One region of the Paenibacillus hunanensis genome, then DNA from elsewhere that is predicted to be linked to it. Evidence: riboswitches for the same ligand, from Rfam matches in the RefSeq annotation. Region 1 holds a riboswitch; each other region holds the start of a gene.
The links. Region 1 has a riboswitch for thiamine pyrophosphate ahead of SK066_RS10575 (thiamine phosphate synthase). Riboswitches for the same ligand answer to the same signal wherever they lie in the genome.
Positions count from the first base shown of each region.

Region 2: another riboswitch for thiamine pyrophosphate. It lies ahead of SK066_RS21695 (ABC transporter substrate-binding protein); the one in region 1 lies ahead of SK066_RS10575 (thiamine phosphate synthase).
Region 3: another riboswitch for thiamine pyrophosphate. It lies ahead of thiM (hydroxyethylthiazole kinase); the one in region 1 lies ahead of SK066_RS10575 (thiamine phosphate synthase).
Region 4: another riboswitch for thiamine pyrophosphate. It lies ahead of tenA (thiaminase II); the one in region 1 lies ahead of SK066_RS10575 (thiamine phosphate synthase).

Region 1 covers NZ_CP139194.1:2,594,320-2,597,504, forward strand. The annotation lists gene SK066_RS10570 (MinD/ParA family ATP-binding protein) at 1-759, shown strand, start outside; TPP riboswitch at 916-1,020, shown strand; gene SK066_RS10575 (thiamine phosphate synthase) at 1,465-2,115, shown strand; gene thiO (glycine oxidase ThiO) at 2,112-3,185, shown strand, end outside.
Region 2 covers NZ_CP139194.1:5,333,042-5,336,226, forward strand. The annotation lists gene SK066_RS21680 (hypothetical protein) at 1-244, opposite strand, end outside; gene SK066_RS21685 (aspartyl-phosphate phosphatase Spo0E family protein) at 450-668, opposite strand; gene SK066_RS21690 (pyridoxamine 5'-phosphate oxidase family protein) at 1,178-1,594, opposite strand; TPP riboswitch at 1,812-1,923, shown strand; gene SK066_RS21695 (ABC transporter substrate-binding protein) at 2,029-3,060, shown strand.
Region 3 covers NZ_CP139194.1:1,062,273-1,065,457, forward strand. The annotation lists gene SK066_RS04195 (alpha/beta hydrolase) at 446-1,276, shown strand; TPP riboswitch at 1,542-1,644, shown strand; gene thiM (hydroxyethylthiazole kinase) at 1,801-2,625, shown strand; gene thiD (bifunctional hydroxymethylpyrimidine kinase/phosphomethylpyrimidine kinase) at 2,683-3,185, shown strand, end outside.
Region 4 covers NZ_CP139194.1:5,486,044-5,489,228, forward strand. The annotation lists gene SK066_RS22310 (ABC transporter ATP-binding protein) at 1-375, opposite strand, end outside; gene SK066_RS22315 (ECF transporter S component) at 353-955, opposite strand; gene tenA (thiaminase II) at 952-1,656, opposite strand; TPP riboswitch at 1,865-1,967, opposite strand; gene SK066_RS22325 (S-layer homology domain-containing protein) at 2,104-3,185, opposite strand, start outside.

The sequences.
Region 1 (3,185 bases):
GAGAAGGCTGCTGAAGTCTGGATGGAAGGCCCTGGTATTGATCGTCTGCATTATTTGCAGCAATCCGGTATTTTAAATGGTCATAATGTGTCGGATTACATGGTTCCGCTAATCCGTGGACGACTGGATCTATTATCCGGAACAAGGCACAGTCAGGAAGATGCTGGCTTTGGAGATAGCTTCTGGCGCTCCTTGCTTGCTTCTGCTGGTGAGGCGTACGATCTAGTTGTACTGGATGCAGGGGCAGGCGAGGATAAGCTGCCGTTACTGGAAATGGCTGATCTGGTCGTTGTGAATCTCAGCCAGCATATGGAGCAGCTTCATCATTTTTTTGCTCATCCAGCTTATGCAGATTGGGCAGCTTCTTCCTGTTGGATTCCAGTGCTGGGGGCTTACCGGGCAGAAAGCAAGATTAATCTTGCACATATTAATCATACGTTTGGATTGAAGCGTCCGCTCTATGCGATTCGCGATTGTCAGCCGTTTCATGATGCCTGGAATTCGCGCCGGTTGTTATCCTTTATGCGCTATCGGTTAATGCTGGATTGGCCGGAGGAGCAAGCTGGTGAATTTTTCCGTCAATCCTTTGAGCTGACGACAGCGATTCTAGAAGGGCTGGAACAGTTAGAGGGAGCGCCACAGCCATCGCTTCGTACCATTAGAGAATATAACAGAGTTCAGCATATTCAATATACAGATCAAGCAGCGCAGGCATTAGCCGCTCGACTTTCGCATTCGATGCATGAAAGCATGAAGTAAAGAGTATGAACTAAAGCGCATGAATTAAAGCGTAGACCGAATTGTATCTATATTAGATTAAGCGATGACTATGCGATGAAGCACTCTGTAGCAGTTGCTTTATCTGTTATGTTTTGCTAAGATGGGAATGCTTAATGAAGTGAGAGCATTATATATAATTTGCACTGGGGGAGCCTTTAAGGCTGAGATGACAGGCGATCTGTCGAACCCTTTGTACCTGATCTGGATCATACCAGCGTAGGGAAGTGGAAGAAGCATATCTCCATTTGCGTATAGTTCGTATGTTGACGTATTCGTCCGTGCCCATTCTGATCGAGAATGGTGATCATGGATAAAGTTTGTATCGTTGCAGGTTGTAATGACGGCGTTCTTGCTTATGTCGAGGAACCCAGTATGACCCGTACATACTGTCAATCATGCATATACGTAACTGAGTTTGACTTCAATCATCATTGGGGATACATACGCGTGTATGTCTGATGTCGACGATGTTTATACGTAACGATACGATAAACAGCCACTTTCCTGAACGGGGAGGTGGCTGTTTTGCGTTTCATTCGCCAGCGGAGTCGCTATCAATGCAGCTTCATGAACAGAAGTGAATGGAAGCGGTAGCCCAGTACATGACCTTTGGTACATGATCTTGAGCAGGTACATCCTATGTGAGGGTTCATACAGACGTAGTGGAGGGGGCATAGTACGCTGATGGAAATACATGTGATCACACCAGAGCAGCTGCAACGTCAGCGTCTGATCGACGTTGCCAGCTGCGTTTATCCATATGTGACCGCTATTCATATTCGTCAGAAAAACTGGTCTTCGCAGGAGATGAAGCGGTTTGTTCATCAATTGCTGGAGCAAGGAATACCAGCGTCTAAGCTGGTACTGAACGGGCATCCTCTGCTGGCGCTGGACATGCAGCTTGGTGGTATTCATTTACCAGAACGGGTACAGCTAGCTGAATCTGCTTCTGAACACGAGTGCATGAGAATCCGTTCGTCATTACGTGTGGGGCGATCGGTTCATAGCATGGATAGTGGGAAGCGGGCAGAGCGGGAAGGCTGTGATTATGTGTTTTTTGGTCATGTGTACGCGACAAGCTCCAAGCCTGGTATTCCTCCACGCGGGCTTGTAGCGGCGAAGGAGTTGTGTAACACGCTACACATCCCTGTTATTGCAATTGGAGGTATTCAGCCGCAGCATGTGCGCGAATTACATGCAATTGGTGTGGCAGGTATCGCTATGATGTCTGGTATTTTCGAGGCAGAGCAGCCCGAGCGCCAGCTTGAGCGTTATCAAAAAGAGCTTACTAAGGCGGAAGCAACTAAAATCCAAATAGGAAGTGACCCAGAATGAGAAGTAATGGTCATTACGATGTGATCGTAGTTGGCGGTGGGGCGATCGGTGCAAGCATCGCATATGAACTGGTGCAAAAGGGTGTGCGTGTAGCATTGATTGAAAAACATCAGCCTGCGTCCGGTGCATCCGGTGCAGCAGGAGGAATGCTGGCAGCCAGCTCCGAGCATTTTGCTACACCAGAGCTGTATGAGCTTGCTCTTCAAAGTCGAGCATTGTATTCACAGCTAAGCGAACAGCTGCATGAGCTGACGGGTATAAATATCGGCTTACGCACGGAAGGGTTTTTACTACCTATTCATCGGCAGCAGGATATGGATTGGGAAAGCCGTCAGCGCCGCATTGGTGAAGCCCAGGCCAAGGGGATGGAATGGTGGGATAACGAGCGTTTAGCGACAGAAGAACCGAATGTGCGCGCTGAGGATGGTATGCTGTACAATCCTGCCGAGCCACAGCTTGTTCCTTCCTTGTTGACTGAGGCTTATGTGGCGGCGTTTATTCGCTTAGGAGGTACACTTCATAGCGATCAAGAAGTGATTCGTCTGTTGCGTGAGCCTAATGGTCGCGGCCTTGTCCATGGTGTAATTACAGAGCATGGCATTCTGTATGCGGATCAGGTGGTGCTTGCTTCCGGCCTGGGCACATCACGCTTACTGGCTGCTGAAGGATTACGATTGCCCTTTTTGCCTGTAAAAGGGGAATTGATGGAGATTCGCACGCCGATACCATGGCTGCATCATACGATTTATAGCGATACCATTTATATCATTCCGAAGCATCCTCATCGCATATGGGTAGGAGCAACAAGTAAGCCCGGACAGCATAGCACGATTGTTGAGGCAGGTGCCGTTGTTGAGCTATTAATGAGGGCGCAGCGCTATATTCCAATGCTGACAAAAGGCGAGCTGGTACGCTGCTGGGCAGGCATTCGCCCGGGTACACCGGATGAGCTCCCTTATATCGGTCCTGTGCGAGAGCTACAGGGGCTTTGGATTGCAGCCGGACATTATCGCAATGGCATTTTGCTATCAGCTGGAACGGCCAAGCTCATGACAGAAGCGATCACAACA
Region 2 (3,185 bases), 2.7 Mb from region 1:
GCTGTACGAGCTGTAGCTCAAGAATTTGCTCGATGATCCGGCAGGCTGTCTTCACTTCTTCCGCACCGCCGCGCAGGAGTAGTCCAAGCGCGTAATGTGCACTTTCCCGTGTATCATGCTGATCCTCTTCTCCGCGAATCATATGCACATCTGCATCATAGCGTGCATCCAGCTCATCCATTGCCTGCTGTATCAAAAATTGCTTGTCCGGTGATAATGATGCGATGTTATTGCGTTTGCCCATCCTCCATACCGCCCCTTCCCCATATCGATGAATGCTTCAAAGTATGCTGCACGATCGCTTCATCTGGCAATAAACTTGTTTGCAACCATAAACCGTATGCCCGATGCGATCCACCTGATAACGATGACTGCGCCATTTTCCATCTCGTTCACTCCATAACAAAAAAACGTCAAACCGGCATAGAGCCAGCTTGGCGTTTTCATTTTCAGCCTTCCAAAGGTGTCTGTGGAAAGCAATTGTCATTCAAATCACGAGACAGTTTTCTATTTTTAAGCTGTTTATGATACAGATAGGAATCCATAATCCGATCGAGTTGCTCGGATTGATCGATCACGCGGTGGTCACAAATGCCATGCTCGGCAGCCATCTGATTCAAAATACGGCGCTCCTGCTCGATTTGCTGTTCCATCTTTTTCAAATCCAAGGAAACCACCTCCCGTCGTTTATCCCTTCCGGCATCCATAACCCGCGCTGACAAGCAGCTCTAGCGGCTGCTATGGAGGAGACTCCGTATGGAAACGGTATGTCACCTTATTGTATGATCGCTCATACGAAATAGGGTGCTACATCCTGCTATAAAAACATCGTTTGACTCTACCGTATGAACACGATATGAGCCACATGCTTAATAACTAAAATTTGTAGCTTTATATTCGTTATACCTTAATTTTACAAGCAGTTTCAAGTTCCTACAGTCCCTATTTTATCCTGATAATGGAAGCAAAAACTGACAAAAAATCCGTTCCACTCTGTCGGTATGTATACGTAAATATTACAAATTTCGATAACGAATAAACGTGTATTTTGCATCATGCCTGTCACACAGCGCAAAAAACGGACCCCAGCAATCGTGCCAGAGTCCGTTTACCGTTTGTTCCAAAGCGCTGAATAGCGCTAATTTTGTCGGATCATCGACGCGTTACATGTCAGCGATTAGGCTTCCCATGTTTGACGATTACCGTCTTGGTCAATATATTCAATCATTTGTGGCGTGATATCCAGTACAACATAATCCGGATCGTCTGGGCCATCCAGCCATTTTTTAAATTCATCTTTCCAGACACGTTGCTTCAGCTCGCTATCGCTGGACACTTTGCAGGTCGCTTCGATCTGTACCACTTCACTGTTACCGCCCTTTTCATAACCAAGTAGCAAGTAGCAGTTCGGGTTTTGCTCCAACTCTTCGACTTTATGCGTTTTGCGGTCAGTCGCGAGATGGATGTGCAGCCCATCATTATATAGTGCCATGTAACGTACACGAGGCTTATTGTTTTCTACTGTACCAAATGCGCAAAATGGATTGTTCTCCAGGGCTTTGATGATTGCTTGTTCTGTAGTTGCTGTACTCATGATCAAGCTCCTTCCGCAATTCGAATTAGTATTTAGAGGAACACTAACACTAATGTGTTAGGAATTCGCTAACACTGTAGTTCCATGTGTCGCGTCGTTCGCGTTCATGTCTCCACTCGTTACATACCCGCTCTGTTACCTGCTGAACCGTACGCCCCTTCCACTATCCTACTGGACAGGCTGGAACGGCTCGTCTATAATTACACCTAGAAAAAGCGCATAACGTGTGGGGAGCTGGAGGAGTCCGGCTGAGAGTGTATTCGATTAATACTGACCCTTATACCTGATCTGGATAATGCCAGCGTAGGAAGCTACACATGCCATGTATGTAAGCTCATATATGCACCTATGTCGTCCCGGGTCCGGGGCGCTTTTTTATTTTATACAGCAATTTGCAGGACGAATGGGTTACTACGAAGGGAGCAACAACCGTAATGAGAAGAATCGGAACTACACTGGGCATCCTGCTCATCGCAGGTGCACTGCTTGTCATGACAGCATGTGGACAAAAACAAAACACCACCTCATCCGGCGCATCAGGCGGCAATTCACCTGCACTCAAGGATGTACAGGTCGTGCTGGACTGGACACCCAATACGAATCATACCGGGCTGTATGTCGCTCAGCAGATAGGCTATTACAAGGACGCAGGCTTGAATGTAGAGATCATCCAGCCGGGTCAGAGCGGCGCGGATACGCTCGTTGCCTCCGGTAAAGTACCATTTGGCATCAGCTATCAGGAGAGCGTCACGCAGGCACGTGTACAGGGCGTACCGCTCGTCTCCATCGCAGCCGTCATTCAGCATAATACATCCGGCTTTGCCGCACCGGTCGATCGCGGTATCAAAACGCCGAAGGACATGGAAGGCAAATCCTATGGCGCATGGGGCTCCCCCGTGGAAGAAGCCGTTATGAAGTCGATCATGGATACCGATGGCGGTGATGTGACCAAGGTAAAAAGCGTCAACATCGGCGATGCCGACTATTTTACAGCCGTGAAAAAAGGAATTGATTTTGCCTGGATCTACTACGGCTGGACGGGTATCGAAGCCAAGCTGCGCGGCGAACCACTGGATATGCTGTACGTCAAAGACTACTCACCTAGTCTCGACTACTACACACCTGTCATCACTACCAACGAGCAGCAAATCCAAAAAGACCCTGAGCTCGTCAAAGCCTTTATGAGCGCAACCGCCAAAGGCTACGAATACGCCATCGCCAATCCCGACAAAGCAGCCGACATCCTGACCAAAGCCGTACCCGATCTCGATCCCAAGCTCGTCAAAGCCAGTCAGGAATGGCTATCTCCACGCTATCAAGACGACGCTTCCCAGTGGGGACTGCAAAAAGAACAGGTATGGAAAGGCTACGCCGACTGGATGTACAAGCAAAAACTACTCGAACAACCACTCGACGCCAGCAAAGCATTTACGAATGATTTCTTACCAGCTGCAACGAGTAAATAATTGCTACTAATCGTAATTGCTTGGAGTATGCTTGATTTTATAGAGGTTGCTTTGTGACCTCCATATTGCTTCATTGCTTTGATCACGCATCGGAGCGTTAATGAGAAGTGAGTTTCATTTTATCT
Region 3 (3,185 bases), 1.5 Mb from region 1:
CCCTTTCGCATTGGTGTCGGTATGAAGACATACGTGCCAGGCAACATACTCGTAATCCGGTCATTAAAGTATATCTACTTGCTTATTACCCAGCTCTGCTGCACTTGGATAGCCAGCTAACTCGGGCAGAGTAAGCAGGACAATAGCACGAGAAATAGACTCTACTGCACATCTATCGGAAATTCCTATTTTGACACACTTTCATCAGATTGACAATTGCTCGGAGGCAGTGATACTATAAGTTTATTATAATACTCACTAAACTTATCGGAATTATTTAAATTTAAATAGACATGTCGTTTATATACGTTATTATGCTCCATCATACATCGTTAGCATGCAGGAGCAAAGTCCCAGAATAGCTGGCAACACATCGGCATCGCTTAACACGGGAATACAGGATATACATTGTACAAAAATCATGCCTTTTAAGGAGGAGTTCATTATGGAACGCAATATTACGATTCGTCATCATGAGGTTGATCTGGCTGCGAGCATACATTATCCGGTTGCAGACCATAAGCCGGAAGGCAAAGGAAAGGGTCGAACTCCACTGATTGTCATCTGTCATGGATTTGTTGGCAACCGGATCGGTACAGATCGCCTATTTGTCAAAAGTGCACGTAAGCTCGCTAACGAAGGCTATATGGTCGTACGCTTCGATTATGCAGGCTGTGGAGAGAGCACAGGCGAATACGGTCAACAGGGACTGGAATCGATGGTCGAGCAGACGCGTACGATTTTGGATTATGTGATGAACTGCAATGATATTGATCCGACTCGTGTGACGCTGCTGGGGCATAGTCTGGGCGGTGCGGTGGCTATTTTGACGGCGGTACGTGATCGCCGTGTGAATCATCTGGTGCTGTGGTCGCCGGTTGGTCATCCATTTAATGATATCGTCAAAATTGTCGGTAGAGAAACGTATGATCAGGCGGTATTGGAGGGCGAGGCTGATTATCTGGGATATGGCTTTGCGCCAGAGTATTTCGAATCGCTTGGTCATTTTCAGCCATTTCAGGAGGTGCGCCGCTTTCAGGGCGATGTGCTCGTCATTCATGGAACAGGCGATGATGTGATTCCGGTCGACTATGCCTTTTTGTATCAAAAGGAGCTATGGACACGTAGCGAGGGTCGCTGTGATAAAGAAATTATTTTCCAGGCGGATCATACGTATTCGTCAGGCCCGCATCGCCGCGAGCTGCTGGAGCATACATGCACATGGCTATCGGAGCGCTCGGCTGCACAGACGCAGTGGCAGCACTGGATGATCTAGTATTTATAAATTAATCGCAGAGGCAATCCAGCAGCAAGGACTTTGCCAAAGCGCGATAGCCGTGGTATGGTAAGAAAACAGGGCGGCAGCATCGATCGATATCGATTGGTGGTTGCCTCTGTAATGCATACATCTGTGCTACATGTATATTCCATCTATATACAATACAGCTGTGTGCAGAGTTATACTGTAATATAACTTGAAATTAAATACTCATCTTGAACCGACAATGCAGGATAAGCTTACAAGTGGCATTGTACGGTAGCAATTTCACTAGGGGAGCCTTGATGGCTGAGACGAATGCGATATTCGGACCCTTGGAACCTGATCTGGATCATACCAGCGGAGGGAAGTGGAAGACGACTATTCATTCAAACATATGGAGCAGACTCATCATGATGAGTGCTGTTTTATAGATAAATGGACGAATACGACCCACCTTTCTCTTTTGGGAGATCGGTGGGTTTTTTGTTGTGCATCGAAGCATCATACAAGGCTAGAAATGACATCGGGAGGCGAAAGGAATGTCCATTTTACAACAGGTACGGAATAGGAATCCACTCGTTCACAATATTACGAATGTGGTGGTGACGAACTTTACAGCGAATGGATTGCTGGCGCTGGGAGCATCCCCTTTTATGGCGTATGCGCATGAAGAGGTGGCAGATGTGGCGGCGATGGCGGGAGCAGTTATGCTGAATATCGGCACACTTGATCCGTATACCGTGCAATCGATCAAGCTGGCAGGGCAGGCGGCGAATCGTGCTGGAGTGCCTGTTGTCTTCGATCCAGTCGGTGCGGGAGCAACGGCGTATCGTACCGCTACGGCGCTGGAGATTGTGGCTGAGGTGAAGGTCGATATCATACGAGGCAATGTAGCGGAAGTTGCTCATGTGATCGGCGAGAATTGGCAGATCAAGGGCGTGGATGCTGGCGGCGGAGCGGGTGATCGGAAGGAGCTTGCCCTGCGCGCGGCGCGTAAGCTGGGCTGTATCGTTATCATCACAGGCGAACAGGATATCATTACCGATGGCACGCAGCTGAACACGGTAACGAATGGTCATGTACTGCTGACCCGTGTGACTGGAACGGGCTGTCTACTCAGCTCGGTCGTCGCTGCATTTGCTGCGGTTGTACAGGGTGCCGAGCGGCGTCTGGAAGCAGTTACTGAGGCTGTAGCATGTTATGGACTGGCCGCCGAACTAGCCGCGGTTGATGCGGGTGGACAGGGAACAGGTAGCTTTCAAACTGCATTTTTGAACCGTTTATCCACGATTACACCGGAGCAGGTGAACGAGCATTGTCGTATTCAGCGTCATATCTATCCAGCACATGAAACGAAGCATTGAATGGCTATACCGGGGAACGTCTCCAATCCATCCACGATAGCAAAGGAGCAGAAAAGAATGCATATTCCACAAGCATTAACGATTGCCGGTTCAGATAGTGGCGGCGGAGCAGGGATTCAAGCCGATTTAAAAACATTTCAGGAGCTGGGCGTGTACGGCATGTCGGTCATTACAGCAATTACCGCACAAAATACGGCCGGTGTACAGGGCGTCTATCCGATCGAGCTAGAAGGTGTCGTGACCCAGCTACATTCGATTGGCGACGATCTTCAACCTGCCGCGATCAAAACAGGCATGCTGTTCAGCGCAGATATTATTCATGAAGTCGCTGTCGCAGTGCGGCAGTATCAATGGAACACATTAGTCATTGATCCCGTTATGGTAGCGAAAGGTGGCTCTGTGCTGCTACAACAGCAGGCGATCCAGGTATTAATTCGAGAGTTACTACCGCTAGCGGCAGTCATTACGCCTAATGTGCCAGAAGCCGAGCTATTAACAGGGAGTACGATCCACACGCTGAAGGAACGCGAGCAAGCGGCACGCCAGCTGGTGCAAATGGG
Region 4 (3,185 bases), 2.8 Mb from region 1:
CTGCTCCATCGCTCGGTCGATCAGCGGCTCCATTTCCTCACGCGGAACCGAGCGATTTTCCAGACTAAAAGCGATCTCTTCATCGACACGCAGCATACAAAATTGCGAATCCGGGTCCTGAAACATCACGCCACAGGCGGGCTGACGATAGACATCTCCCTCCACCTCTGCCTCCACATGCTCCGGTATAATGCCTGCCAGTACAGACAGCAATGTCGACTTCCCACTACCGCTCGGTCCTAGAATCAGCACCTTTTCCCCTTGCTGAATATGCAGATGCAGATGGTGCAGCACCGGTCGCTCCTGACTGTAAAAGCGTACCGATAGCCCGTCACAGCCGAGATATACTTGCTCACGAACCGGTTGGAAGACCATTGCCTGTTCCTCTTCTGCGACGCGATTTCATCATTTCATATGAATTCAAAACACCTGTACGCGCCAGCGCTTCGACCACAATCTTAGCGAGCAAGCCGCCCAGCAGGATGCCACTCACCACCTGAATGCCCAGTGTCAGCCAGAACATTGTCGGTGTGTAATAGCCCATACCGTTCGCAATTACGCTATAGACCATACTGCCCACCGCTGCCAGCGCACCGGACAGCATTAATGTCCACACATTGAAGCGGCGATAACCAAAGATCGCAAACGCCAGCTCTGCACCCAATCCTTGAAATACCCCGATCAATAGCGCCGACAGGCCAAAATGGCTACCTGTCAACATCTCCACTGCCGCCGCTGCCACCTCAGCGATCAGCGCTGCACCCGGCTTGCGAATAATATACGCCACAATCGGGCTGGCAATCACCCAGATTCCAAACATAAAGCCCGCACCAACTGGCCCCACGAGCGCCGAGATCGGAATCCATAGCGTAGACCAGCCCAGATACACCACTCCACAGGCCACGGACAAAATAACTGCCAGCACAACCTCCTTCATATTCCATGTGCGGCTCATACGCGTGATACCTCCACTGTCGTCTGCTCCTGGAGTGGTACCGGCCAATCCTCCAGCGTGTACGCCATGTCCCAGAACATATATTCATACTGACAGCTTAAAATAAAATGACGCTTCATCCGTTCCCGATGCTCCGGCGTTGTCCGCTCTGCAATCTCATCCAGACGCTGGCAAAAGCGCTCTGTAATCGTATCTGTACGATTACCGTAAAAGTCGATCCACTCGTAAAATGGATGCGAGGCATCCGGCTTCACCTCACCCAGCAGACGCTTGCCAATCTCCAGATACGTCCACGGACAAGGCAGCAGCACGGCTAGAATATCGCCCAGATCACCTTCCTGTGCTGCGGTCAGCATATGGCGAATATAGTTGTGCGCGGACGGAGCGAGCGGATAACCCTGCAATTGTTCATAGGGCACGCCTGCCACCTGACAAAAGTTATGATGCGGATGAATCTCACTGTGCAGCACAAAGCCGATCTGCTCATTGAACATCGCCATATCGTCACGATGCTGGCATTTTGCAATCGCTGTACCGTAAATGCGCATAAACGCATTTAAATATTCAAAATCCTGCTTCACATAATGCACCAGCTGCTCTGACTTCAAATTGCCCTCCGCAATACCTCGTACAAAGGGATGATGATAGATCGCCTCAAATACCGGATCGGCTGCCTTTCTAATTTCCTGTGAAAAACTCATCATTTCCGCTCTCCTTTTCAAGTAAAAGTAATCGGAAAGAACCACTCTGAGCTAGGGCGTAGGGTTCGCTAACACGGACAAGGTAAGATATTTTGCTGCGCAAAAATCACTTTTCATTGCACCCCGTGTTAGGAGACCACTAACACTAGAGACGCAAAAAAGCCGCCCCAAATGGAGCGGCAGTATAAACGGCATAGATGATCCTATCCCTGCACGGTCTCCACTTTCCTACGCTAGTACGAACTAGATCAGGTTCCAAGGGTCCGAGGCAATCTCGTCTCAGCCAGTCGATGGCTCCCCTAGTGGTCTTTCTCGTATGAGTCCTGCGCAAGCTACTATATCAGCAGCTTACAGCAAGGCTGTTTGATTGCCTTCTACTCTACACAGCGATATTCCGTCTGTCAAGCAGAGGAGTTGTCAGGCGGTAGTTATCCCTTATACAGGCGTTTACTTCACGTATTGATACGTACCCTTTGGATATTTATTCCATTCATATGATAAATTGAATTGATTGGAACCATATCCAATAGCGTCTTTGCGTAAAATCGTACCACCGTTTGGTAGCATTTGATTTTGCGAAGTCGGGTCGCCCAGCACATCCAGAACAGTGTTACCGCGCTTGAGCACAATGCCTGTCAGATTATAATCATTTGGTGAATACATCATGATCTCATCGTTGTAATACCATGCACTGGTGACATCCATGTAGTCATAGAATGTCGAGTTGATGATAATCTGATTCATGCCTTGCGACGTGCCATCATACAATAATGGAAGGGTAACCGTGCTGATGGTATTCGTTTGTTTCATCCATTTGTAAAAGGTGAGGCTGTAATCTTTATTTTTGCTCGAAGCCGAAGTCGTATTCATCAGCACGACCATACGTCCATCGCCACCGTCCACATATTGGGAGAAGTACATATCCTTTGTTGTGACCGGATCCTGCTTGACTGCAAATACAGCAGCGCGTCCGTCCGCACCTACGACCCATTGCAGAACTGGCAGCGAAGTTAACGACAGTAGCGTATTGTTCAGCGATATTGGGCCTGTAAATGTGGAATCTGCTGTACCCATGTAGGTTGTAAAGGTGCTTTGACCTGGGAATAGATCGGACAGATCGTAATCGATCGCATTCATTCCATATTTGAGATTCACTGTAATAACCGAGGTGTTAATCAGCAGGGCATTATGCACCTTGAACGTGTACTGTACTGTGCCACCAGCACCATCATCCGCAGTGATCGCTACATCGGTCACACCACTGACTGTACCTGCTTTTAGCGTGAGCATATTGCCATCGATCGATGCACTTGCCACATCCGTATTGCTGGACGTTAGTGTATACGTAAGTGCGTCTCCGTCCTCGTCGCTGAATAGCTGGTTCAGATCATAATTACGAGCATTGGTAACGCCCGGCGTAAGCATTTGCTCAGACATCGCAGCTACTACAGTTGGCGCATGATTGATTTTGACAACCTGTAATGCAAACGAAGAGCTATTACGACGACCGTATTTATCATAAACGTCAA